DNA from 3 places in the Arthrobacter sp. MDB1-55 genome. Region 1 is predicted to be linked to each of the others. Evidence: predicted binding sites of a transcription regulator. Region 1 holds the regulator's gene; each other region holds the start of a gene.
The links. The regulator HrcA, encoded in region 1, represses chaperone genes, less so after heat shock. The targets are predictions, from matches to a motif close to TTNGCACTCGNNNNNNNCGAGTGCNAA.
Positions count from the first base shown of each region.

Region 2: AC5RU3_RS09305 (Hsp20/alpha crystallin family protein) is a predicted target of HrcA. The motif match lies at 3,593-3,619, and genes of this name have one in related genera.
Region 3: AC5RU3_RS02420 (FmdB family zinc ribbon protein) is a predicted target of HrcA. The motif match lies at 3,941-3,967, and genes of this name have one in related genera.

Region 1 is NZ_JBNHID010000001.1:1,089,362-1,097,348, forward strand. Features, by position in the region: gene hemW (radical SAM family heme chaperone HemW) at 1-1,121, shown strand, start outside; gene AC5RU3_RS05210 (DUF4870 domain-containing protein) at 1,126-1,557, opposite strand; gene AC5RU3_RS05215 (DUF3097 domain-containing protein) at 1,674-2,525, opposite strand; gene hrcA (heat-inducible transcriptional repressor HrcA) at 2,671-3,687, shown strand; gene dnaJ (molecular chaperone DnaJ) at 3,754-4,881, shown strand; gene AC5RU3_RS05230 (16S rRNA (uracil(1498)-N(3))-methyltransferase) at 4,895-5,650, shown strand; gene AC5RU3_RS05235 (GerMN domain-containing protein) at 5,688-6,650, opposite strand; gene AC5RU3_RS05240 (PhoH family protein) at 7,025-7,987, shown strand, end outside.
Region 2 is NZ_JBNHID010000002.1:430,458-438,444, reverse strand. Features, by position in the region: gene AC5RU3_RS09330 (FAD-dependent oxidoreductase) at 1-732, opposite strand, end outside; gene AC5RU3_RS09325 (hypothetical protein) at 762-1,328, opposite strand; gene AC5RU3_RS09320 (cysteine hydrolase family protein) at 1,477-2,049, shown strand; gene AC5RU3_RS09315 (hypothetical protein) at 2,050-2,253, opposite strand; gene AC5RU3_RS09310 (DUF4383 domain-containing protein) at 2,520-2,981, shown strand; gene AC5RU3_RS09305 (Hsp20/alpha crystallin family protein) at 3,084-3,524, opposite strand; tRNA gene AC5RU3_RS09300 (tRNA-Val) at 3,698-3,771, opposite strand; gene AC5RU3_RS09295 (DUF2630 family protein) at 3,919-4,164, shown strand; gene AC5RU3_RS09290 (flavodoxin family protein) at 4,225-4,833, shown strand; gene AC5RU3_RS09285 (formate/nitrite transporter family protein) at 4,923-5,774, shown strand; gene AC5RU3_RS09280 (hypothetical protein) at 5,771-6,022, opposite strand; gene ku (non-homologous end joining protein Ku) at 6,019-6,861, opposite strand; gene AC5RU3_RS09270 (SRPBCC family protein) at 6,908-7,387, shown strand; gene AC5RU3_RS09265 (ATP-dependent DNA ligase) at 7,450-7,987, shown strand, end outside.
Region 3 is NZ_JBNHID010000001.1:490,011-497,997, forward strand. Features, by position in the region: gene AC5RU3_RS02410 (DUF4011 domain-containing protein) at 1-2,762, shown strand, start outside; gene cpaB (Flp pilus assembly protein CpaB) at 2,759-3,439, opposite strand; gene AC5RU3_RS02420 (FmdB family zinc ribbon protein) at 3,574-3,879, opposite strand; gene AC5RU3_RS02425 (5-formyltetrahydrofolate cyclo-ligase) at 3,997-4,665, opposite strand; gene galU (UTP--glucose-1-phosphate uridylyltransferase GalU) at 4,738-5,640, shown strand; gene AC5RU3_RS02435 (GNAT family N-acetyltransferase) at 5,649-6,272, shown strand; gene AC5RU3_RS02440 (hypothetical protein) at 6,522-7,259, shown strand; gene AC5RU3_RS02445 (phosphotransferase) at 7,279-7,987, shown strand, end outside.

The sequences.
Region 1 (7,987 bases):
CCTTCTGCGCTGTTCGCTGCGGGTACTGCGATTTCAACACGTACACCGCCGCTGAACTCGGTGGGGGAGCGTCGCAGGCCAATTACGCGTTCACGGTGCAGCAGGAGCTCCAGTTTGCGGCCGGAGCGCTTGCCGCTTCAGGTGTTGCCGACCGCCCGCTGAGCACAGTCTTCTTCGGCGGAGGGACACCCACGCTCCTGCCCTCGGCGGACCTGGCACGGGTACTCCGCACCGCCGTCGACATCTGGGGCCTGGCACCGGGAGCCGAGGTGACGATCGAGGCCAATCCCGACTCCGTCACGCCTGAATCCCTCGAGGAACTGGCGCGTGCAGGTTTCACCCGCGTGTCATTCGGCATGCAATCCGCTGTGCCCCACGTTCTCGCGGTGCTGGACCGAACCCACTCGCCGGCGCGGGTCCCCCTTGCCGTCGAGTGGGCGCGTGCTGCCGGGCTCAAGGTGAGCCTGGATCTGATCTACGGCACACCGGGCGAGGACCTTCAGGACTGGCGGACGTCCCTGGAAGCGGCGCTTGCCCTCGAACCGGATCATCTGTCCGCTTATGCCCTCATCATCGAGGACGGCACCGCGCTGGCCCGCCGTATCCGGCGCAGTCAGGTGCCCATGGTCGACGACGACGACCACGCCGACAAGTACGAACTCGCCGACACCCTGCTCAAGTCGGCCGGAATGGCGTGGTACGAGGTAAGTAACTGGGCCCGCTCCGGTGAGGATCAGTGCCGCCACAACATCGCGTACTGGAAAGGCCATGACTGGTGGGGAGCAGGGCCGGGCGCGCATTCACATATCGGGGGGACCCGTTGGTGGAACGTCAAGCATCCTGCCGCTTATGCTCAGAGACTTGCGGCAGGCGAGTCGCCCGCGGCCGGACGTGAAGTTCTGGACAAGGACGCCCGCTACGTTGAGGACGTTCTGCTTCGCATCCGGCTTGCTGATGGTTACCCGACGGAGAACCTGCAATCCCCGGGACGCAGGGCTGTAGCAGGGCTGATAGCTGATGGTCTCATCGACCCTGTGGCGGCGTTCAAGGGCGCCGTGATCCTGAGTGATCGCGGGCGGCTACTAGCCGATGGCGTGGTCCGTCGCCTTTTGCCGGACTGACGTCCTAGTGGAAGATCCGGAGATTGAAGGGGTACTGGTAAGGCCTGCCGCGGTTCACATGGATGCCGGCTGCCACCGAGAAGGCCGCGAGCGTAACCCAGATGAGGGCGTTCAGGACGGCGAAAAGCCCCCCAATGCCCGGGAGCAGGGACAGCAGCAGGCATACGGCTGCGAGGATGCTCGGCGGGAAAGTGAAGTTGAAGGCTTCCTTCGATTCCTGCTCCGTGAAGGGCCCCCGGTCCCGATAGATGAGGAAGATAACCAGAGACGGCACAAACCCCAGGATCCCGAGAAAATGGGCGAGGGTCGCCCATTGGCGATCCTCGGAGGGAGTCAGCGCGGGAGCGCTTGGACTGGCACCCTGGAAGGAGGTAGTTCTGTCCTGGGAGGCGGGAGGAGTCTGTGCGACACCGCGCCGATTAGCGCTGTTGGACAACGAAAATTCCTTCGGACTGATAGGGCTTCACCGCGCATTCCGCGCAGAACTTACTGTCTAAGGGTACTGGGTGAAGCGTGCCCGTGCAGTTCCCACGACTTACAGCGATGCTGGGGCTACGCGTTCGGCCCCGGCCCGGTAAGGAAGTCGATGACCTCTTCGACCCGGGCCAGCAGAGAGGGTTCGAGGTCCGCGTAGGTGTTTACGCCGCTCAGAATGCGCTTCCAGCCGTTGGCGATATCCGCCTGGGAGGAGCACGGCCAGTTTAGCCGCGTCAGTATCCCTGTTTTCCAGTCCTCTCCGCGGGGAATGACGGGCCACGCCTCCAATCCGAGAGCACGCGGTTTCACTGCCTGCCACACATCGACGTAGGGGTGCCCCACAATCAACACATTGAGCGCTGCACCGGTCACTTTCATGGCCTGTTCGGCGATTCGAGCTTCCTTGGTTCCGGGCAGAAGGTGATCAACGAGGATACCGAGGCGCCTTCCGGGTGAGGGAGCGAAGTCGCGGACCGCCCCTGCCAGGTCATCGACCCCGTGCAAGGGCTCGACGACGATGCCCTCAACCCGCAGATCATCGCCCCACACCTTCTCGACCAGCTCCGCATCGTGTTTGCCCTCGACCCAGATTCTGCTCGCGCGGGCTGTTCGGGCACGCTGGCCGGTAACGCGGACCGAGCCCGAGGCTGTGCGCTGGGGCGTTGCGGTGCGCTGCAGCGCGGGAACCATCTCAACGGGGGAGCCCTCGTGGTGAAAACCGAATCCCAGGGGAAAGGTCCGCCGTTTGCCGCGGCGGTCCTCGAGGATCATGACATGCATACCGCCGGACTTCTCAGTACGAAGTATCTCGCCGACGAACCCGCTTTGAACGTCCTCTAGGACGATGCCCGGACGCGCCTCAACCTTCTCAAGGACGACGCGTCGGGGCTGGGAAATGTCCTGTGCGCCCCACTGGTGATACGACATGTGATTTCGCTCGCTTCCGCAAATCCCTGCCCGCTGGAACAGGCAGAGCCAATGCTAACAATCGCAGCGATCGTATTAGACTTGGCACTTAGGCGTGTTGAGTGCTAACTCGTTGAGTGGGCAATGCGGTATATCGGAGGTGAATATGAGCGAGCCCAGGCGGCTTGAAGTCCTGCGTGCCATCGTCGAGGATTACGTCCATTCCCGTGAGCCGGTAGGGTCCAAGGCCCTGGTTGAGCGGCACCAGCTCGGCGTGTCCTCGGCTACCATCCGCAATGATATGGCGCTCCTCGAAGAGGAAGGCCTCATTACCGCCCCGCACACCAGTTCCGGCCGCATTCCCACTGACAAGGGTTACCGGCTGTTCGTCGACCGCATCGCTGAAGTGAAGCCGTTATCCGCGCCCGAGAAGCGTGCCATCCGTGCCCTTCTGGAAAGTGCCGATGACCTGGACGACGTCCTGGACCGCACGGTAAGGCTCCTCGCACAGCTGACCAATCAGGTCGCGGTCGTTCAATACCCACATCTGGGCGCAGCGTCCGTCCGCCACATCGAGCTGGTACTGCTCGCGCCCGGCCGCGTGCTGGTGGTGCTCATTTCCACCAACGGGGCGGTGCAGCAGCGGGTCGTGCCCGTCCCTGCCGACGCAAATGAAAACGAATTGGCCGATCTGCGTCAGCGCTTCCTGACCAAAGTGTCGGGCGTGCGCCTACCGTCGCTTCCTTCGGAACTGGCGTCCTGTGTGGCCGAGCTGCCGCCCGCACTCCAGTCGCTGGGCCAGGCACTGGCGCACGGCCTGGAACATCTCTCCGCCGCGAACCGGGAAGATCGGATCGTCATGGCAGGAACGGCCAACCTTGCCCGCTCAACCCTGGACTTCCCGTTGACCATCGGCCCTGTGCTGGAGGCCCTCGAGGAACAGGTGGTCATGCTTCGGCTGCTCTCCGAAATGGAGCAGGATGCCCTCGGCGTTTCCGTCCGCATTGGTCGTGAAAACCCGTACGGTGGCCTTGCAGAGGCCTCGGTGATCGCCACGGGATACGGGCCGGACGCCCTTGCCAAGGTGGGAGTCCTCGGACCCACCAGAATGGACTACCCCACCACCATGGCCGCCGTCAGGGCGGTGGCCCGTTATCTTTCCCGCATCCTCGATGAGTCATGAACGGATGACGGACCCCTTGAACCAGAGCCGCTCGCGCGGTGAGATTACAGGAAGTGATGTGCAGGAGTGAGTAATCACTACGAGGTCCTAGGTGTTGCACGCGACGCCAGTGGCGAAGAGATCAAGAAGGCTTACCGGAAGCTGGCCCGCAAACTTCATCCGGACGTCAACTCCGGGCCGGAAGCAGCTGAGGAATTCAAGCTGGTGACCCGCGCCTATGAAGTTCTCTCTGATCCGCAGAAGCGGCGCGTCTATGACACCACCGGAAACGAGAACGGAACGGACAACGGCTTCGGCGGCGGTTATGCCGGCCCCGGATTCGCATTCCAGGACATCTTCGAAACCTTCTTCGGAGGCGGCGGCCCCAGCGGTCCGCCGTCGCGGACCCAGCGCGGACAGGACGCACTCATAGCCGTCCGCATTGATCTCAAGGACGCCGTCTTCGGCACCAACAAGAAGATCGAGGTGGACTCCGCTGCGGTGTGCCCCACCTGCGACGGATCGTGCACCCAGCCGGGCACATCTCCGAAGACTTGCGATATCTGTGGTGGCTCCGGGCAGGTGCAGCGCGCGGTCCGGTCGATCCTGGGCCAGGTCATGACGACGGCGACCTGCGGCACTTGCCAGGGCTACGGCACCGTCATTCCCCATCCGTGCAACGAATGCAATGGCGACGGCCGCATCCGTTCCCGCCGCAGTCTTACCATCAAGGTTCCCGCAGGTGTAGCCACCGGTACGCGGATTCAGCTTGCCGGACAGGGTGAAGCGGGCACTGCAGGAGGACCGCAGGGTGATCTGTACGTCGAGATCCGGGTCAACAGCGATCCCACCTTCCTCCGCGAAGGAGATGACCTGCACGCGACCCTGAGCGTGCCAATGACAGCGGCGGCGCTTGGCACCACCGTGACGATGACCAGCTTCGACGGGGACCAGGAACTGACCATCAAACCGGGAACCCAATCCGGAGAAGTGATCACGCTCAAGGGCCTCGGCGTCACACATCTGCGGGGATACGGCCGGGGAGACCTTCTCGTGCACCTGAGCGTCGAAACTCCACGGAACCTTGATGCAGCCCAGGAAGAGCTGCTTCGACGCCTCGCGGAAATGCGTGGTGAGCAGTTCACCGAGGGGCAGCTGGCAAGCAGTGGATCAGGAGTCTTCGCCCGGCTGCGCGAGCGCCTCGGCAACCTCTGACCGGTAGAGAATCATGACCAACCAGGCATACTTCGGCGATCCTGCGGAGGTTCAGGCCGCCGTTGCCGGCGGCAGCATCACACTGCGAGGAACGGAAGCGCACCATGCAGCCACTGTGAAACGCGTGGTGGCCGGTGAGACGGTGGACCTCTTGGACGGCGAGGGAAACCGCCTGGGCTGTACCGTCGTCGATGTGTCCGGCGCGGCCGTCGTCATGACAGTGGATACGGTTTCCTTCGAACCGCTGCCGGCGACCCGCATCGTCCTGGTGCAGGCTCTTGCCAAGGGTGATCGGGCCGAGATGGCAGTCGAGGCCGCAACCGAGCTTGGCGTCGACGCGGTCGTTCCGTGGCAAGCTGACCGAAGCATCGTGAGGTGGCGCGCAGACAAAGCAGTGAAAGGGCAGGCGAAGTGGGAATCCGTCGTCCGTGCAGCGTCGAAGCAAAGCCGGCGTACCCGTGTGCCCGAGGTCCTCGACACAGTGGACAGCAGGGGCCTGGGGCGTTGGCTCGCCGATGTAGCGCACCCGGTCCTGCTGCATGAGGAAGGGCGAATTTCCCTTGCGAGCTATTGGAACCGCCGGTCCGAGGATCACACGGGAACAGTGGCGGTGATCGTGGGGCCCGAAGGGGGTGTGAGCCCGCAGGAGGTGACCCTGTTCGAGGAACACGGGGCCGTTCCCGTGCAGTTGGGAACCAACGTCCTGCGAGCCTCGACCGCCGGACCTGCGGCGATTGCCGTCCTGAATCAGCTCCTGGGCCGCTGGTAATAGGCCGCTGGCAAAGGGCCACTGCTGTTGAAGCTGGTCAGCGGATGCTGACCAGCTTGTCATCTGCAATGGTGTCAGCGGCAGGCCCTTCGCCCGGGTCGGCTCCCGTCGATTCGTACACCTCGACAAGGTATGTCCCCTCTTCCAGGGAGACGCTGAATTCATAGAGTCCGACGGCACCCGTGCCCGCCTCGACGGGAACGGATCCAGCGACCACATCCTCCGTGAAAACACCGCCTGCATTCACCCGGCGGATCCGCCAATCGAGGCTCGGATCAGTTGTCGTGGTGCTCCCTTGGACGATGACCGTCCGGTCGTTTTTGAGGGAACTGTCCTGCGGATTGATGATCCAAACGGGAGCAATAGCACTCACGTCGCGTTGAAGAACAGACCCCAGCTCGATATGGCCGAACGCCTTGTAGCCGGCCTTCCCGTCCACCAGCAGCCGCACGCTGCTGGGACTGCCACTGATGATCAGCCCTGAGTTGGCTGCCGCGGCTGTCGCGGTGTACACAAGCTGCTGCACAGCACGTCCGGCAACATCAGCACCGATTCCAGCGGCGAATGAGTCTGACGAGATGTCGACGGTGATGACGTTGTCAGGCGAGATCGATGTATTGACCGCAGATGCTTCCAGCCAGGGGCTGTAGTAGTCGTCGTCGAGCGGTTCCGAACTTGTCATTGCCCAGACTGCGTCAGCGATCGGATCCCCGGAGGACTCACCGGGCAGGAACTCGCGGTAGAGGAGTCCGTTCGCACTTCCCAACCAGTAGACGGGAAGGAGTTCGTCGGAGTCGGTGGCTGTCGGGCTCTGCACGTCCAACTCGGGCATGCTGGCAGTCGATTCCAGGAGCAACTCCGCCTCTGTCCCCAGCTCCGAGGTGGGCTCTGCCGGTCCTCCGATGGTGCAGGCCTGGAGGCAGAGCGCCGCTGCAACGACGATGGATCCCTTCCAATGGCGGCCTGGAGTTCGGTTTCCGGAAGGAGGAGTGGCGGCCATGTGTTCGGCGTCTCCTCTCATCCAAAGTTATGAAAATGCATAGGTGCAGCACCGCTGTTGTTTCAACAATCGGCAATGCCGCGGAAGCATCCGGTGCCGCAGCGAGCAGCACAATCCAGCTTGGCATAGGTGCTGGCCGCTACTGTGCGGTTTTCCCGAATCGCCGCCTGACTGAAACGCGATTGATATCGGGCCGTTGCGTTCCTGAGATCTTCACCCTTTCGGACCCCCGGGAATGATCGGCCTGCATCACGCAAGCGGTGGCAGGGCTGCGGCGGTACGCTTGTAGGAGGCTTATTCGCAGGCCTGGACCAGTAGATCACCGGAAGATCCGGCATACACAAGGAGAGATGGAAGGCTCAAGGGCCGCTACTATGACCGATTCCGCAGTGGGTATGGGGGCCGCCGGCCTGGACAGCCGGGTCATTCAATTCGATTCCGCCGACCAGATGGTGCAGGCCCTGGGCGCCAACGACGAGGCCCTTGCCATGATCGAAGGGGCGTTTCCCGGCGTCAAGCTGCACGTCCGCGGCAATGAACTGTCCATCACGGGTCCCGCGACCGACGTTGGGCGCACCGAGCGCCTGATCGGTGAGGTACGCACTCTTGCTGCAAACCAGACGCCGGTAACCGCGCAGGTGCTCGAGCAGCTGCTGTTCATGCTGAAGACGCAGGGTGCAGCGAAGCCGGCCGAGATCCTGTCAATGAACATTCTCTCGTCGCGCGGCCGCACCATCCGGCCCAAGACAGTCAACCAGAAGAATTATGTCGAAGCGATCGACGCGCACACCATCGTCTTCGGCATCGGCCCGGCGGGTACAGGCAAGACCTACCTGGCAATGGCCAAGGCTGTTCAGGCCTTGCAGCACAAAGAAGTCAACCGAATCATCCTCACCCGTCCCGCAGTGGAGGCCGGGGAACGATTGGGCTTCCTGCCGGGCACGCTCAACGACAAGATCGACCCCTACTTGCGTCCGCTCTATGACGCGCTCCACGACATGATGGATCCGGACTCGATTCCCCGCCTCATGGCTGCCGGAACCATTGAAGTGGCACCCCTTGCCTACATGCGTGGCCGGACTTTGAATGACGCGTTCATCATTCTCGACGAGGCGCAGAACACCACGCCTGAGCAGATGAAGATGTTCCTGACGCGGCTTGGTTTCGGATCGCGCATGGTAGTCACGGGCGACGTGACCCAGGTTGACCTGCCGGGCGGCACCAGCTCGGGCCTCCGGGTAGTCAGTGAGATCCTGCAGGGTGTCGACGACGTCGCATTTTCCCGCCTGGATGCCACCGACGTCGTAAGGCATCGTCTGGTCGGCGACATCGTCTCC
Region 2 (7,987 bases), on a different contig from region 1:
GTGCGGTTGCAGGACGGAGAAGTGTCCGCCGCGGTCCAGGATCGGCGTCCCGGTGGCGACGATGACATTCGCCGCGGTTACCTCGCCGCGCGACGTTTGAAGCGTAGTTCGTTCCCCCTTTGTGCTTCCGGCCTTCACTCCGGTGACGCGCACGTCCTCGACCAGTTCGCCGGAATGTTTACGCAGGTCGGCCGCCAGCGCGGAGAGAACTTCCATCGGATGGACCTGAGCCTGGCCGGCCGCGCGCAGTGTGCGCGTCACGGGAAAAGGAAGGTCCGACGAGGAGTCCTCCAGTACTGCAGTGAGCCCGGAATTGGCGCATGCGTCACGCTCTTCGCTGAGGAGACGGGCGCCGTCGTCTGTTACTGCGTAGTTGACTGCATCCCGGACGTCATAACTGATGCCGTTCTCATCGCAGAACCGAAGGAGCCAGCTCTGGCCTTCCCGGTTGCCGGTCACGTAATGGCGAGCCAGGGCGGCGCCGTGATGTTTGATGATGGAGGACAACTGTGTGCCCTGCAGGAGGGACACCTTCGCGGTGCTGTTTCCGGTTGTGACTGCGCCGGCAGAGCGGGCTTCCAGGACTGCCACCCGCTGGCCGGATCGCGCGAGCAGTGTGGCGACGGTGAGGCCGGTGATACCGGCCCCAACCACCACCGAGTCGTACTGGCCACCCTCCTTGAAGGCATCGGTGGGTATGCGCGGCGCTGATTCGAGCCAAAGGGATTTCACGGCCAGTTCTCCTTCTGTAGTGCGGTTTCTTACCAGTCCAATTCGATGTGAATGTTGTCGGGTAGGTCTGCCGGAGCGGTGCCGAGATAGATCACTTCACCGCTGTCCAGATCACGCAGGAAAGTGTGGAAAGTGCCGGGAGGGGTCCTTCCGGCGATGGGGGGAAAGCCTTGTTCGGCGGAAACTTCTGCCTTGAATCCGGGGGTAGGCAGGCCTTCAGCATCCACAGTGAACCAGTCCCACACCGCACCCGTGGCCAGGTCGACGGCAAGTATTGCCCCCGCCGGCCAGCCCCGTGCAGGAGTGCGGTTGGGTGCCGGAACCTGGCGTCCGGCCGGTCGGTTGTAACCGGCCAGAAGCTCGCCGGTATCCGCCCGGACAAGCCCTACCCTCAACGGCAACCCGGCGGTACCGGGCGTGAATGCGGGAGTGCTCCACCATCCGCTGTAGAGGGTCCGCAGAGGAAACACGTCTCCCGGTTCCACCGCGACCGGCAGGGGTTGGAAGTAGGGCGGGGAGGCAACCTCGGAACTGCAGCCGGGAAGAACGACGACGGCGAGCAGCACCGCTAGGCCCCCCTGTCGCGTCGGTCGCACGATTGACCACCTCCGTGCGACCAACGCTAGACCCCGTGATCCAACCCCTCAAGGGCCGGTGGGCTTGAAACTGCTCCGTCCTGATCTGAGGACAACAACTAAGTATGCTGTCTGAAGTTGGAGGACCCATTCGGGAAGGATTTCGGACATGACGGCTGCGCTACTGGTCATCGACATGCAGAACGCATTCTTTGAGGACGAGACCCTCGGGAAGCAGAAAGAACCGCTGGTTCGGGCGTGCAACGCAGCCATCGCGGATGCTCGTGGAGCCGGTACGCCCGTGTATGTGATCCGGACCGAGCACCAGCGGGATAAATCGACCTGGACGTTGAGCATGCTCGACGACGACCAGGGTTTCCTCTTCAGCGGGACGGAGCAAGCCGAACCGGTCGAGGGATTGCAGATTGAGGGGCTTCCAGAGATGGTCAAGACCCGCGACAGCGCATTCTTCGGAACGGATTTACTGCAGCGTCTACGGAACTTGAGCGTGGATACCGTTGTGCTTGCGGGGGTGGCAACGCATAACTGTGTGGCTCAGACTGCGGCGGATGCCTACGCCAATAACTTGCGGGTGGTGTACGCCGAGGACGCTATCGCCTCAACCAACGAGGAGTATGCGCAGAACGTCTTGGGCGTGCTGACTGATGAATACCGCCAGCGGCTCATGGGCGCGGAGGCGGTCAAGCAATTGTTCCTGGACCGTGCCGGTTATACGGCGTGATCAGAAAGCGACGCTGTAACCATCCTCCCGGTGGAAGAGTCGTCGCCCGGCCCCATCATCCATGCGCACCCAGACCACTGACGCGTCCTCGGCGCGGTCCTCGAGGACACCCGTGACCTGATGCCCTGAGGTAGATCGCAGGGTAATCCGCTGACCGCGCTTGAGGGCGGAGAAGTCAGTCAGGGAGGCAGGTTCAATGCTCATGGAGGACCTTTCAACGTGTGATTACCGCCACAGTAAGGTGTCTGTCTGAATGTTCGGTGAACGAAAACTGGGTGAATCCCTAACAGCTGGGGAAAGAGTCATTCCCAACCTCAGACGGAGGTTTATCGAAAAGTTAACTAAGCTTGCTTTCTATTTGCGCGGTACTGTGGGATTCTTTGAATACCAGTGGCGGGAAATGCTGTTCATCAACTCGCGAGATCACAGGTCGGCGCCCCGCCCCGCCGGCAACTAGAGGGGATAGTTCAATGGCATCGACACACTCACCGGGCTCGGGCGTCGGGACCCGTACCAATATTCAAAAGGCTGCGCTCGCTGTTGGAGTTGTTTTCCTGCTCGTCGGCATACTGGGCTTCATTCCCGGGATAACCAGCGGCATGGACGAGCTTGCCTTCGCGGGCTCTGAGTCGAACGCGTTACTGCTCGGCATCTTCCAGGTCTCTATCCTGCACAACATCGTGCATCTTCTGTTCGGGATAGCAGGCATAGTGATGGCGAAGACCGCCACCGGAGCCTATAACTTCCTCCTTTGGGGAGGCGTAATCTACGCCGTTCTGTTCATCTACGGCCTCATCATTCCGCAGGATTCGGCGGCCAACTTCGTTCCCGTGAATGCGGCCGACAACATTCTGCACCTTGTCCTCGCTATCGCGATGATCGCCCTTGCGCTCGCGCTGCGGGACAAGCACCGTACAGCCGGGGCGCGGTAACCCTTCCCGGCATAGAAACTGATCAACTGAAAACAGAACGACGACGGCGGGTCGCAACCCGCCGTCGTCGTTCTGTGCGTTGTGGTCCGCGACAGGAGGGGTTTAGGCCTCCACTGCCTTGTCGCCTCGGACCGGCTGCGCGTCCTCGCCGGAGACAATCTCGATCTTGCGAGGCTTTGCGCGCTCGCTGACCGGAATGGTGACACTGAGGACACCGTTCTCATACCGGGCAGAGATGGCGTCAATGTCGATGCCTTGGCCGAGGTTGAGCTGGCGGAGGAAGGATCCGCTTTCACGCTCGCGGGTAAGCCACTTGACCCCCTCGGCATTGCGCAGGGTGCGCTCCGCGCGGATGGTCAGGAGCTGGCCGTCCACGTCGATGTCGACAGAGCCCGGGTCAATGCCCGGAAGGTCAGCGTTCAAGATGTAGTGGTCACCCTCGCGATAGAGGTCCATGGGCATCAGGCGCAGGCCTTGGCGGGGATCCAGAAGTGCGCCGGCCATACGGTCCAGTTCGCGGAATGGGTCGAATTTCATAGCCATGGTGGTTCACTCCCTGTGTGGTCTAGCTGTTACGAGTTGAGTCGTGTTCGCTCAACCCAGTCATTAAATTAGCACTCGAACCTTGAGAGTGCTAACACTTTTTGTTCGCCCACAACGAACGCTCACAGACACCAAAAAGCCCGCCCCGATGGAGCGGGACGGGCTTCGAACGGTGCCTGCGCGGGGCCTCGATCCCCGGGCCTTCCGCGTGTGAAGCGGATGCTCTACCAGACTGAGCTACACAGGCAAATAGTTCCCCGTTAGTTTAGGGCATCCACAGACGGATCACGCAAATGCGGGAAGCGGTAGATATCCAGGCTGCTACTAAGTAGCCTGACTAATCCGGGCTGTTCCAGCTGAAGCCCCGCCTCTGAAAGCCAGCGAAGGAGTTGTCATGAACGATCAGGACATTTTGGCGCGTATCCAGGCGCTTGTGGAGGAAGAACACACCCTGCGGGACGCCGCTCCGGGCGAGGGCGACCAGGGCGGTGACCGCCAAAGCCGGCTGCGGCGGGTGGAGGAACAACTGGACCAATGCTGGGACCTGCTCCGTCAACGCCGCGCCAAGGAAGACGCAGGGGAAAGCCCCCAGGAGGCAGAGGCCAGGCCTATTGATCAAGTCGAGGGGTACCGCCAGTAGCTCAGCCCGTCCATGACACGGGCGGCGACGAACACGGTGTACAAAGACCGAAAGGAACCCATGGATAATCTCAAGGCTTTTGCGCTGATCTGCACTCTGACACCATCGCCGGCGGACTCGAGCAGCGACCTCATGGCGAACCGTATCCTCGGGAAGCTGGAGGAGCAGGGGGTAACGACATCGTCGGCCAGGGTAGTGGACTACAACGTGGCGCCCGGCGTCGAAACCGACATGGGCAACGGGGACCAGTGGCCGCAGCTACGGCAGCAGATCCTCGATGCGGACATTTTCCTCCTTAGCGCCCCGATCTGGGTGGGACACATGAGCAGCCTCGGTCAGCGGGTGTTCGAACGGTTGGATGCCGACATCTCCTCCACGGATGATGCGGGCAGACCGATCATGTACGACAAGGTGGCCCTGACGGCCGTCGTCGGAAATGAAGACGGCGCTCACCACGTCACCGCCGAGATGCACCAGGGGCTGAACGACATCGGGTTCACCGTCCCCGCACAGGGCGGCGTGTACTGGGTGGGCGAGGCGATGCAGACGGTGGACTTCAAGGATTTGGACGAAATGCCCGACGTGGTCGCGTCGACCATCTCAGCGATGACGGCGAACGCAGTGCACCTCGCGAAGTCGTTGAAGGTGGCGTCCTACCCCGCCCCGTAAGCCCTAGCTCAAGTGAGTTCGCAGGGAGCACCCTGGCAGAGGGTGCTCCCTGCGAACTCACGAATCCTTCAAGGGAAAAAGGTAAGCGCTTGAGCGAGCACAAGAATGATGGCGACGCGCGGCGGAGCGAACTCGGCAGCACTGCCGGGCCGGTGGAGGATGAGATCGAGAAGTCGTTCGACCGCACCGTTGACGAGGGTGCCCAGCGGTTGCATCGAACGTTCGCCGACGTCCTCATCACCGGACTGTTTGGTGGTTTCGAGATCGGAATCGGCGTCCTGGCGTACTTGGCAGTGCTCCATGAAACCGGGAACCATTTACTGGCAGGACTGGCTTTCAGTGCCGGACTCATAGCGCTGCTGCTCGCGAAGAGCGAATTGTTCACCGAGGGTTTCCTCGTTCCGATCGCTGCAGTAACAGCCAAGCAGGCCACACTCGGGCAACTGGGCAAGTTGTGGGCCGGCACGCTGGCCGCCAATCTCGTCGGCGGGTGGATTTTCATGATGCTCGTGGTGACGGCTTTCCCGCAGTGGACAGGGACCATCACAAGCTCCGCTGAACACTACGTCCACGCCGACCTGAGCTGGCAGACGATATGTCTCGCAGTGCTGGGAGGAAGCACGATCACGCTGATGACGCGGATGCAGCATGGAACCGAGGCAATGAGCGGCAAGCTCGCGGCAGCGGTCGTCGGCGGTTTTCTGCTGTCAGGTCTGCAGCTCTTCCATTCAATCCTCGACTCGCTGCTGATTTTCGGCGCCATCCAGGTGGGCGCCGAGATCAGTTACCTGGATTGGCTGGGCTGGTTCAGCTACACAGTGGTGTTCAATATCGCCGGCGGGATTCTGCTGGTGACGGCGCTGCGGCTGGTGCGCGACCGAAAGCTCGTGGAGCGCGAACGGAAAGAGGCGCCCGTGGATCCCACTACTGCCTCCAGCTAGCTCTTCCGGGCCAGCCAGCCGAGTGTCAGGCTGCCCATGGTCCTGCGGAAGCCGCTCTCGCCTCGCGTCACCTCAAGCGCTGCCCATACCATCAGGCAGGCTGTGCTCGCGGCGGCGAGTGCCTTCCGGTTTTTCTCCTCCAGCGCCATCATGGATGCCACGCCAAGCATTGCCCACCCGACGATGGGCGCGTTCGGCTTCTGCGCGATTGTCTGCTGCCCCAGGTCGTTCCGGATGAATCCCATCATGCGCCTTTCTTCGAGGTGGCTTTCGCGGTTTTCTTCGTTCCCGCCGCGCTCTTCTTCTCGCGGTTTTTCTCCACGCTGCGGCGGAGCGCTTCCATAAGATCGAGGACGTTGCCGCCCTCCTGGTCGCCCGTCTCTCCGAACGTCTCGTCGGTGTCCAGCGCCTCGCCCTTCTCGAGTTTCGCTTCGATCAGCGTGCGGAGCTGCTCCTGGTAGTCGTCCTTGAAGTTCTCGGGATCGAAGTCGGAGGAGAAGGATTCCACCAGTGCCGCGGACATTTCCTTCTCCTTGGCGGAAATACGAACCTTCTCATCGAGGGAGGGGAAGGTGGCTTCGCGGACCTCGTCCTGCCAGAGGAGCGTCTGAATCATGAGTACATCCCCGCGGACGCGCAGGGCGGCCAGCCGCGACTTCTGCCGAAGCGAGAACTGGACGATCGCGGTGCGGTCCGTCTCCTCCAGGGTCCGACGAAGCAGTACGTAGGCTTTGGTGGACTTCGAATCGGGCTCCAGGTAGTAGGCGCGGTCGAACATGATCGGGTCGATCTGGTCGCTCGGAACGAACTCGACCACCTCGATCTCCCGGCTCTTCTCTACCGGGAGCGAAGCGAGGTCTTCGCTGGTGAGAACGACGGTGCGCTCGCCGTCGTCGTACGCCTTGTCGATGTTCTTGTATTCGACGATCTCGCCGCAGATCTCGCACCGCCGCTGGTAGCGGATCCGGCCACCGTCCTTGTCATGCACCTGGTGAAGGCTGATGTCATGGTCTTCGGTGGCGCTGTAAACCTTCACGGGCACGTTGACCAGCCCAAACGCTACTGCGCCTTTCCAGATCGCTCTCATGTTCCTAGTGAACCAGTGTTGCCCGTGCCGGTCTACGATTGCTTAGGTGAACTCCGAACCGATGGTTACCAAGACGCTCGCCGATGGAGAACCCGCCCTCTGGTTCGAGATGCGCTTCAATGCGCCGGCCAGGGTGCTGTGGAAGCACCTCACTGATCCCGAGAAGCTCAAGTACTGGTTTCCATGCGAGCTGGACATCCTGCCGCGTCCCGGTGCCGTGGTCACCTTCAAGTTCCCGGGCCAGAAAGCCATGGAAGGGACAGTTCTGGAGGCAGAGAAGCCGCGGCTGCTCGCCTATACGTGGGATGAGGAAGTCCTGCGCTGGGAAATCGAGGACGACGACGGCGGCAGCCTCCTCACGCTGACCAACACCGTCCAGGAGGGCCAGGATATCGCCCGCTCGGCGGCAGGCTGGCACCTGACCCTCATGGGCCTCGACGACTTCCTGAACGAACGCCCGCTCGGACAGGATCCGGCACTGTGGGACCAGTACGTGGCCCGGTATGAGGCGGAGCTCGGCGACTGAATCGGATGTCCGCGCTGCCGACCGCACTGGCGTAATCGGCGCATCCCTACAAGACTGGGGAAATGGCTCCAGGCAGCGCGCAGCAGACGGTTACCGTCGGTGGACGCCGCCTGAAGCTGACCAGCCTGGACCGGGTGATGTATCCCGCGACGGGCACCACCAAGGCCGATGTCCTTGCCTACTACGCTGCCGTCGCTGACTGCCTCATCCCACACGCCCGTAACCGGCCGGTGACGCGCAAACGGTGGGTCAACGGCGTCGGCACCGAAGAAAAACCAGGCGAGGTGTTCTTCCAGAAGAACCTCGACAAATCCGCGCCGTCGTGGATTGAGCGCCACGGTATCGAGCACAGCGATCACACCAACGTCTACCCTTTGCTCAATGACCTCGCGACGCTGACCTGGCTGGGGCAGATCTCAGCCCTTGAGATTCACGTGCCGCAGTGGCAGTTCGGTCCCAATGGAGAGGTAAGCAACCCGGACCGAATGGTCCTCGACCTTGACCCGGGACCGGGCGCAACGCTGCTTGAATGCGCCGAAGTAGCCCGGCTGGCCCGCGAGATCCTGAACGACATGGGCCTGGACCCGAGGCCGGTAACCA
Region 3 (7,987 bases), 600 kb from region 1:
TCAAGCGCAGCGTCATGGACAGCATTCCCAATCGCGCGGAGCTCACCGGTCGGCTCCGCCGGGCGGCCGAACTGGGCGGGTTCAGCCGGGAAGCTACGCAGAGTCCCTGGTACGGGGCAAAGCTGCGCAACCGCAAGGAAACCGAGCACGCACACAGTCTGGCGGTTGACCTGGCCCGGGACATACCGCTGCTGCGGGAGAAAGTCCGGGCAGTAGCTGAACACTCGCACATCGAGCTGGGGACCACTTTCGAGGAGTGGGGCGGCCAGCTGGATTTGCTGGTCGCGGTGCGCGCCAGCCTCGACAAGTTCACCCCGGACATTTTCGACCGGCCGGTCACAGACCTCATCTCAGCGACCGCGCCCTCAGCCTGGCGGCGGGAGCGCACCATCGAGATGAGCTCGATGACTCGATCGCGTCTCCGCAGGGTCGCGAAGGAGTACATCCGACCCGGGGTTCATATTTCTGACCTGCACCAGTCCCTGGTGCAGGTGCAGGAGCAGCGCACGCTGTGGACCAAGTATGCGACGACCGAGCGCCACCCTTCAGTGCCCACAGGGTTGGCGGAGATCAACAGCTTCTATCGCTCGGTGGACGCCCGGCTGAACGAACTCGCGTCCGTTGTTGCGGACACCCCGGGGGAGCCGAAGCTTCCCGCCATGCCGCTCGATGAGCTGGAGTCCCGCCTCGCTGAACTCGCCCGGGACAAGCAGAGCCTTGCAACGCTGCCCGAGCGCACGCTGCTCCTTGATGAGATGCGGGAAAGCGGCCTCGGGGAGCTCCTCGACGACCTCGCGGCCCGCGAAGTGGGTGCCCGCCAGGTTGGGGGAGAACTTGAGCTGGCATGGTGGCAGTCCGCACTCGAGGCAATGATCAGTGGTGATGATTACCTCGCCATGTCCGACGGCGCCAGCCTGCGCACCCTCGAAGCTGAGTACCGGCTCGCTGATAACGCCCATGTCGCGTCCGGCGCAGGCAGGATTCGTTGGGCGCTGGCTGAACGCTGGCGAGCAGCGCTGGAAACCATGCCGGCGGAAGCTGACCAGTTGCGTGAATTGCTGCGCGAAGGCGAGCCCGGGTTGGACGCGCTGTGTGTGCAGGCAGACGAGCTGGTTACTGCACTGATGCCCGTCTGGGCCGCCAGCCCGCTGGTGTTGCCCCTGGTCCTTCCGCAGGACAAGACATTCGACGCCGTCATCGTGCTCGATGCCGAATCGATCTCCCTGCAGTCGGTGGTGCCCGCTCTGGCCAGGTCGCGGCAGGTCATCGCTTTCGGCGACGACCGCCTCGGCGGACCCCGCAGCTTCACCGTCTCGGTCGAAGACGGGCGCCGTAACACGCCGGAGCACCTTCCGAGCGCCTACCGGGCGCTTGCTGCGGTGCTGCCCTCGCTCGCGCTTCGGGACGTCTATCGCGGGGTCGACAAGGAGCTTATCCGATTCCTCAGCGAGCGGTTCTACGGGAACGAGCTCTCACGCCTGCCCTCCGGGTCGGAGATCACGGGCGTCGAGCGGGCTTTGACGGTCGAGTACCTGCCCGATGGAACGGGTATGCCAAGCTCGGACCAGGACGGCGTTGAGAGCGTCGCTGCCGAGGTCACCCGGGTTGTGGACCTGGTATTCGAACACATCCGCCGCCGGCCGAGCTTCTCGCTTGCAGTGGTCACAGCCAGCGCACGCCATGCGCAGCGCGTCGGTGAGGCTGTGCGGCTGTCGATGGCAGATGCGCCGTGGGCTGCTGATTTCTTCAAACCCGGCAACGAGTCCTTCCGGGTCGTCCCGATCGACCGCGCCGCCGGCCTCACCAGGGACGCCGTCATCTTCTCGTTGGGGTTTGGGCGGACGCCGCACGGGCGCGCGCTGCATAATTTCGGACCGCTTTCTGCTCCGGATGGCCGGGGGAAGTTCGTGGCGGCGATGACTCGTGCCCGGCACCGGTTGCACGTGCTTACCTGCTTCCGCCCCGAGGACCTCGATCCTGAGCGCTTGGGCCATGGCGCCCTCGACTTCTACGAGCTCCTGCGCCGGGAACTGTCCACGGATGCTCCTTCTGCCGCCAGCGGCCAGCAGGAATCGGCCAACGAGGATCCGTTGGTGGCGGATCTCGTGGAGCGACTCCGTCACCGTGGGGCAGCTGTGCACAGCAATTACGACGGCGTGCTCGACATCGTTGCCGCATCAACGGGTGGCGCGGGCAACGGCGAGGACGTGTTCGTTCAACCCGTCGCCATCGAGTCGGACGGCTCGGACCGCTATCGTGGCATGACGGTACGGGAGCGAAGCCGGATCCGTCCGCAGCTTCTGGAACGGATGGGCTGGCGCTACATGCCGTTGTGGACCATTGAAGTCTTCACTGATCCGGAAGGGTGTGCTGAACGAATCTCGGGATATCTTGGTCTGGAAGGGCCTGTCCGTCAGAATCCACTCCGGGCAGTTCAGGAGACGCCGGCAGGAAACGGAGACGCCATGGACAACGGAGCCGAGCAGGAGCAGGCCGCCGGGGAAGATCGGACTGCTGATCAGGCCATCGGGGAAGACAAAACTGCCGACCGTGAACCGAACGACACGTCGGAGGATGCTTCGGACGCCGCGAAGGCTCCTGCCGCAGTAGCGCAACCGAGTTCCGAAGCCACCACCAGCACTGCCCCGCACGGTGACGTTCTGCCACAGCGCGCGGCTGAGGATGACCCCCGATCGTGGAATGACGATGACGGCAACCACGAGGAGTGGTTGAAGGAGCAGAAGCCTCCGCACTGGAGCTAGCTCGCGTCGCCCTCCGCAGTGAGAACAAGGTGAACCTGGCCGGTGCTTGATGCACCGGCCAGTGCTGCTGCCTCGTCTGGATTCGCCGCGACAACCACAAGGCCGTCCTCAGACCCCGAGGGCGGTGCGAACGGACCGGCGCCGGGCTCATCCGATGTCCAGAGCACAGGAAGCCCGCGCGCCAGCACAGTGTTCTTTGCGGATGTCTCGAACCCGTTACCGGTACTGTGGACCACATCCACTCGCTGGCCCGGCGAGAGCAACTGCACCGTGGAGGCATCAGCGGGTCGGAGAGGGACAGCAACGGTACCTTTCGGGCTCCCGGCAAGGAGGCCTGCGCCCACAAGGAAATTCTGGGCCAGCACGTCGCCGGCGTAGACCGGGGTTGCCAGTTGCTGGCCGGCAACGAGCTCACGTGCTGTGAAGGAGTGCTCCGGGACGGCCGCTTCGGGCACCCTGACAAGAGCGAGCTGGTCCTCGGTAAGCACCGTGCCCACCGGCAGGTCCGTTGACGCAGCGACTACCTCCATCGTTGCCGGTTCGTGGGGCAGCAGCGCTTCCACGGCCACTCCTGCCGCCGCACACAGTGCGGCGGCAGCAAGAAGACGCCGTTTCCGAAAGATGAAGGCGCGAAATCGGCTTTGCAGAGGTTTGATGGCGGGAGCTGGCTTATTCATGAATCCAACGCTAGGAATGCCCTGGATCCGGCGCCGCACATACCGGCCTCATGTGGAAAAACCGCCCCGGGAGAACAGGCTGTGCAGGACAACCGGTCTTCCCGAGGCGGAGGAGTTTTTCGGATCCGGGCGGCTTAGGCTGGAGCCGCTGCTGCGGGCGTACTCGTTCCAGTCTTGGTCCCGGAGGAAGCAGACGAGCTGTCCGCAGTGGACTGCGTCGAGGACGGCTTCGGTGACGCTCCGGTTTCAACCGACGAGGAGGTCGATCGCGAGTCGGTGCGGTAGAAACCCGAGCCCTTGAAGACGACGCCGACGCTGTTGAACTTCTTGCGCAACCGGCCCTCGCACTCGGGGCAGACCGTCAGCGAATCATCCGAGAATGACTGTTGGACATCGAAGGCGTGGCCGCAGTCCCTGCAAGCGTAAGCGTATGTAGGCATGGACAATCCTCCTGTGGGAAAGCTGTTTGTGGGCCGTGCCGGTGCCGTAGCCGATCAGAACTTGGCACTCAACCCGTCCGAGTGCCAATTCTACACTGCCCAGTGTCATGATGCCTATCAGCGCGGGGAAGAGTGGTACAGGCGAGCGGGAGTGAAGGCACCCGGCAGCGGCATGTCGAGCGGAGTGGCTTCAACGCTTCCGGCGGGCAGGATCTCCTCGTCGTACAAGTACCCGAGTTGTTGCACCTCAGGCTGTTCAAGCATGAGTTGCGCCAGGAAACGGTCGTAATACCCACCCCCCTGACCGATCCTGTTTCCTCCTTCGTCCATGGCAAGGCCAGGAACAAGCACCAGCCGGAACGGCAACAGGGCCTCGAAATGGGAGCGTTCTCCGACAGGTTCCCAGAGCGGCGCCCGGGGGCTCTTGGCTAGCTGGACTCCGGGCCTCCACCGCACCCAGCTCAACTGGTACCGGGGTTCACACACGGGCACCACGACGTCGTAACCTGCCTCGACCAGGGCAGGAAGCAGCACCTCGGTGCCGGGTTCCGGCGGTGTTGACAGGTAGGCGGCAATGACACTGCTTTCTGCGGAACTTTCTGTGGAATTCACCGCAGACGGTCCGGTGCGCAGCCAGTCGAGCACCTGACCAGCCAGCGCCGCTGCCGCGGCCTGCTGCTCCTCACCCCGCAGACGACGACGCCGCTCCCGCAGCGCGCGCCGTAATTCCTCCTTGAGGGCCGAAGAACTCGCTTGGGGTATTGACGATGGCGCAGACGGATCCATGCTGGCACTGTACAGGGACTCCGCTGCGTCGCACGTGCATCCATTGAGCGGTCGATTATGTAGTGTTGATGCATGACTGAGCGACCAAGAGTGAACAAGGCCGTCATTCCTGCTGCTGGCCTGGGGACCAGATTCCTGCCTGCAACCAAGGCCATGCCGAAAGAAATGCTTCCGGTCGTGGACCGGCCGGCTATCCAATACGTAGTAGAAGAAGCTGTCGACGCCGGCATCAATGACATTCTGATGATCACCGGACGCAACAAGAGGGCACTTGAAGACCACTTCGACCGCGTGCCCTTCATTGAGCAGACTCTCGAGGACAAGGGCGATCTCGAAAAGCTTGCGTCGGTTCGCCGGGCTTCCGAACTGGGCGATATCCATTACCTTCGCCAGGGCGATCCCAAGGGTCTCGGCCACGCGGTCCTTCGCGCCAGGCTTCATGTTGGAGCCGAACCGTTTGCGGTTCTCCTCGGTGATGACCTCATCGACGAACGGGATGAACTCCTCGAAACGATGATCGACGTCCAGGCCAAAACCGGCGGCTCTGTCATCGCTCTTATCGAGGTCGATCCGGATCAGATCAGCGCCTACGGCTGCGCGGACGTCTCCTCACTGGAAGGGGAGGGCTACGTCAGGGTCAACAAGCTCGTCGAGAAGCCGTCGGTTGCTGAGGCGCCGTCCAACCTTGCAGTCATTGGGCGTTACGTCCTGCATCCCCGGGTCTTCGAAGTACTCGAAGAGACGGGGCCGGGCCGCGGCGGCGAAATCCAGCTGACCGACGCGCTGCAGACCCTTGCGGCCGCCGACGGGGAAGGCTCGGGCGTCTTCGGCGTCGTCTTCCGCGGACGTCGGTATGACACGGGAGACAAGCTGAGCTACCTCAAGGCAGTAGTAACTCTCGCTTCCGAGCGCGAAGACCTCGGCCCGGACCTGAGGAAGTGGCTGCAGGAGTTCACTGACTCCATGGACGGCTAAGCACGGAAATGTGGGGTCGGTTCGCCTGGCCGGTCACCCTGGAAGCCGGCAACATTGTTCTTCGTCCGCTCCGTCATCGCGACAAGAGCGAGTGGACGAGGGTTCGCCAGCGTAACCTCGAGTGGCTTTCGCCGTGGGAAGCCTCCAACCCCGCTCCGGGCGGTTATCTGCCCACGTACCATGAGATGGTCCGTGCACTGAATGCCCAGGTGCGGGCCGCCTCGGCCATGCCGTTTGTCATAGCGGAGAGGCCCGAGGGCGGCGGCCGGCCGGAGATGGTCGGCCAGCTCACCGTTTCAGGAATGGTATGGGGTTCGGCGCTGACCGCCACTCTTGGCTACTGGGTGGACAAGGACCGGGCGGGCAGGGGAATTGCTCCCACCGCGGTCGCCCTGGTGACGGACTACTGTTTCTGGCAACTGGGCTTGCACCGCATGGAAATCAACATCCGGCCGGAGAATGCCGCGAGCCTGCGGGTAGTACAAAAGCTCGGCTTCCGAGACGAGGGAATCCGGAAGTCGTACCTCCATATCGCCGGCTCGTGGGCGGACCATCGCTCTTTCGCGTTGACTGCGGAGGAGACCCCCGGCGGCCTGTTGCGTCGGTGGCAGGAAACCGCGCCGCGGCTGTAGCCAAACTATTCGATTTACCGTCGGACACACCGCGGTCAATGAGGGACCCACGAGACATCTGCTCCTAACGTTTTGTAGGTGGACTTCTCTCTGAACAGCTCAGTTGTACTGGCGGCGATCGTCGGGCTCTGGCTCATTTGGGTTGCTCCATATTTGCTGCGAAGCCGGCAGCCTTTCCCCGTGGCCGGCCCCGTACATTCCGCATTCTCAGCCACGACAACCGGGGACGCCGTGTTGCAAAGGAGCGTCATGACCAGGTCCGCCGCCGACGATTCAGAGTCCGTGACAGGGCCATCGACCGCAGGGAAGGCAGGCGGGTCATCCCGGGTCGGAGGATCGGCCGCCAATTTCAGGATCCGCTGGGATCGAGTCGCCATTGCACTGGTTGGAGCGACGGCGCTGGTAATTGCTTTGGTCACCTCTGTGCTTGCCGTCGTGGAGCTGGTCGCTTCGGTGGTTCCCGTGTTCGCTCTCGTGCTCGCCATCGCGAGCGTTGTGACGCTTCGCACGCTGGCGGTGAGGGGCCGCCGTCGTACGCCGCAGCCGGACGCTGGCGCTCCGGAACGCATCGTGCGCCAGGAGGAATCCGATGCACCGGTAGTTCACCGGCCCACCACGCTGTTCAATGCGGAGGAATCCGCGGAAGCTGAGGACAAGAACGACGACGTTCAGGCGTCGGCTCCTGCGCCCGTTCAGTTCACGGCAGCCGAGTTGCGGGCCGCGGCCCTGGCAGTGGCAGCTGAAGCGGGCGAGAAGCCGGCCGGCACGGGCATGCCCTGGCAGCCGGTCGAAGTTCCGAAGCCCACCTATGTCGAGGCTCCGAAGGCTGATCGGGAAGATCCGGCACCGCTGGATCTGCCGGAGGCACCGAAGCCGCAGGCAAAGACCCCGATCAAGAACGCTGCCGTGGCTCCAAAGGTGGAAACTTCTGTGTCCCCAGCTCCCCGGATGAACCTGGACGAAGTCCTCCAGCGTCGTCGGGCGTAACTGCCGGACTCGGCGTTCAGTGTCCGAGACCGACGAACGTGAATTGTTGGAAGGGCCGGCCATCGAGCCGGCCCTTTCTGCAGCGGCAGGTGCCCTGCTGGGTACCTTGGAGGCGTGGTCGCTGAGGGGGCTGCATCACCGGCCGGCCGCGGGTATTACGGGTATCTATGCTGTCCGATGCGATGGCGCGGACGGGCCCTTCGACGGGTTTCTGTGCGTCAGCACGCGGAACATCGAGGGTGACTTCCGTCGTTCAGTCCGGCTGGAGGGGCCAGGCTCCATCCCGCTCCTGGTGTGGAGTCATCCCAATGATCCGCTTCTGCCGGATCTGCCGTGGGCGTGTGATGCGCCTTCCGTCGGCCGTGATCTCTTCGGGGTTCCCGCCGCCGCTCTCACGACTCTTGGGTACCGACCCATGAGGCGGGCCGTCCTGCGCGCCGAGGCTGCGGGGGAGCTCCGTTTCCTCAAAGTCGTGCAACACGGCCGTGCCGCCCTACTTCGCCACCGCCACGAGCTGCTTCACAACGCGGGCATCCCTGTTCCTCCGCCCGTCGACTCGCCTGCACACGATGTTGTCGTGACCCTGCCGGTGCCGGGTGTTCCGCTGGCTCAACGCCTCATGGTGAACGGCGCATCGGAGCTTGATCCCCGGGCGCTGGTCGGCCTGCTCGCACAGCTCCCGCCTACGGCGAGAAACCTTCCCGAGCGGCCGCCCTGGTCTGCCCGCG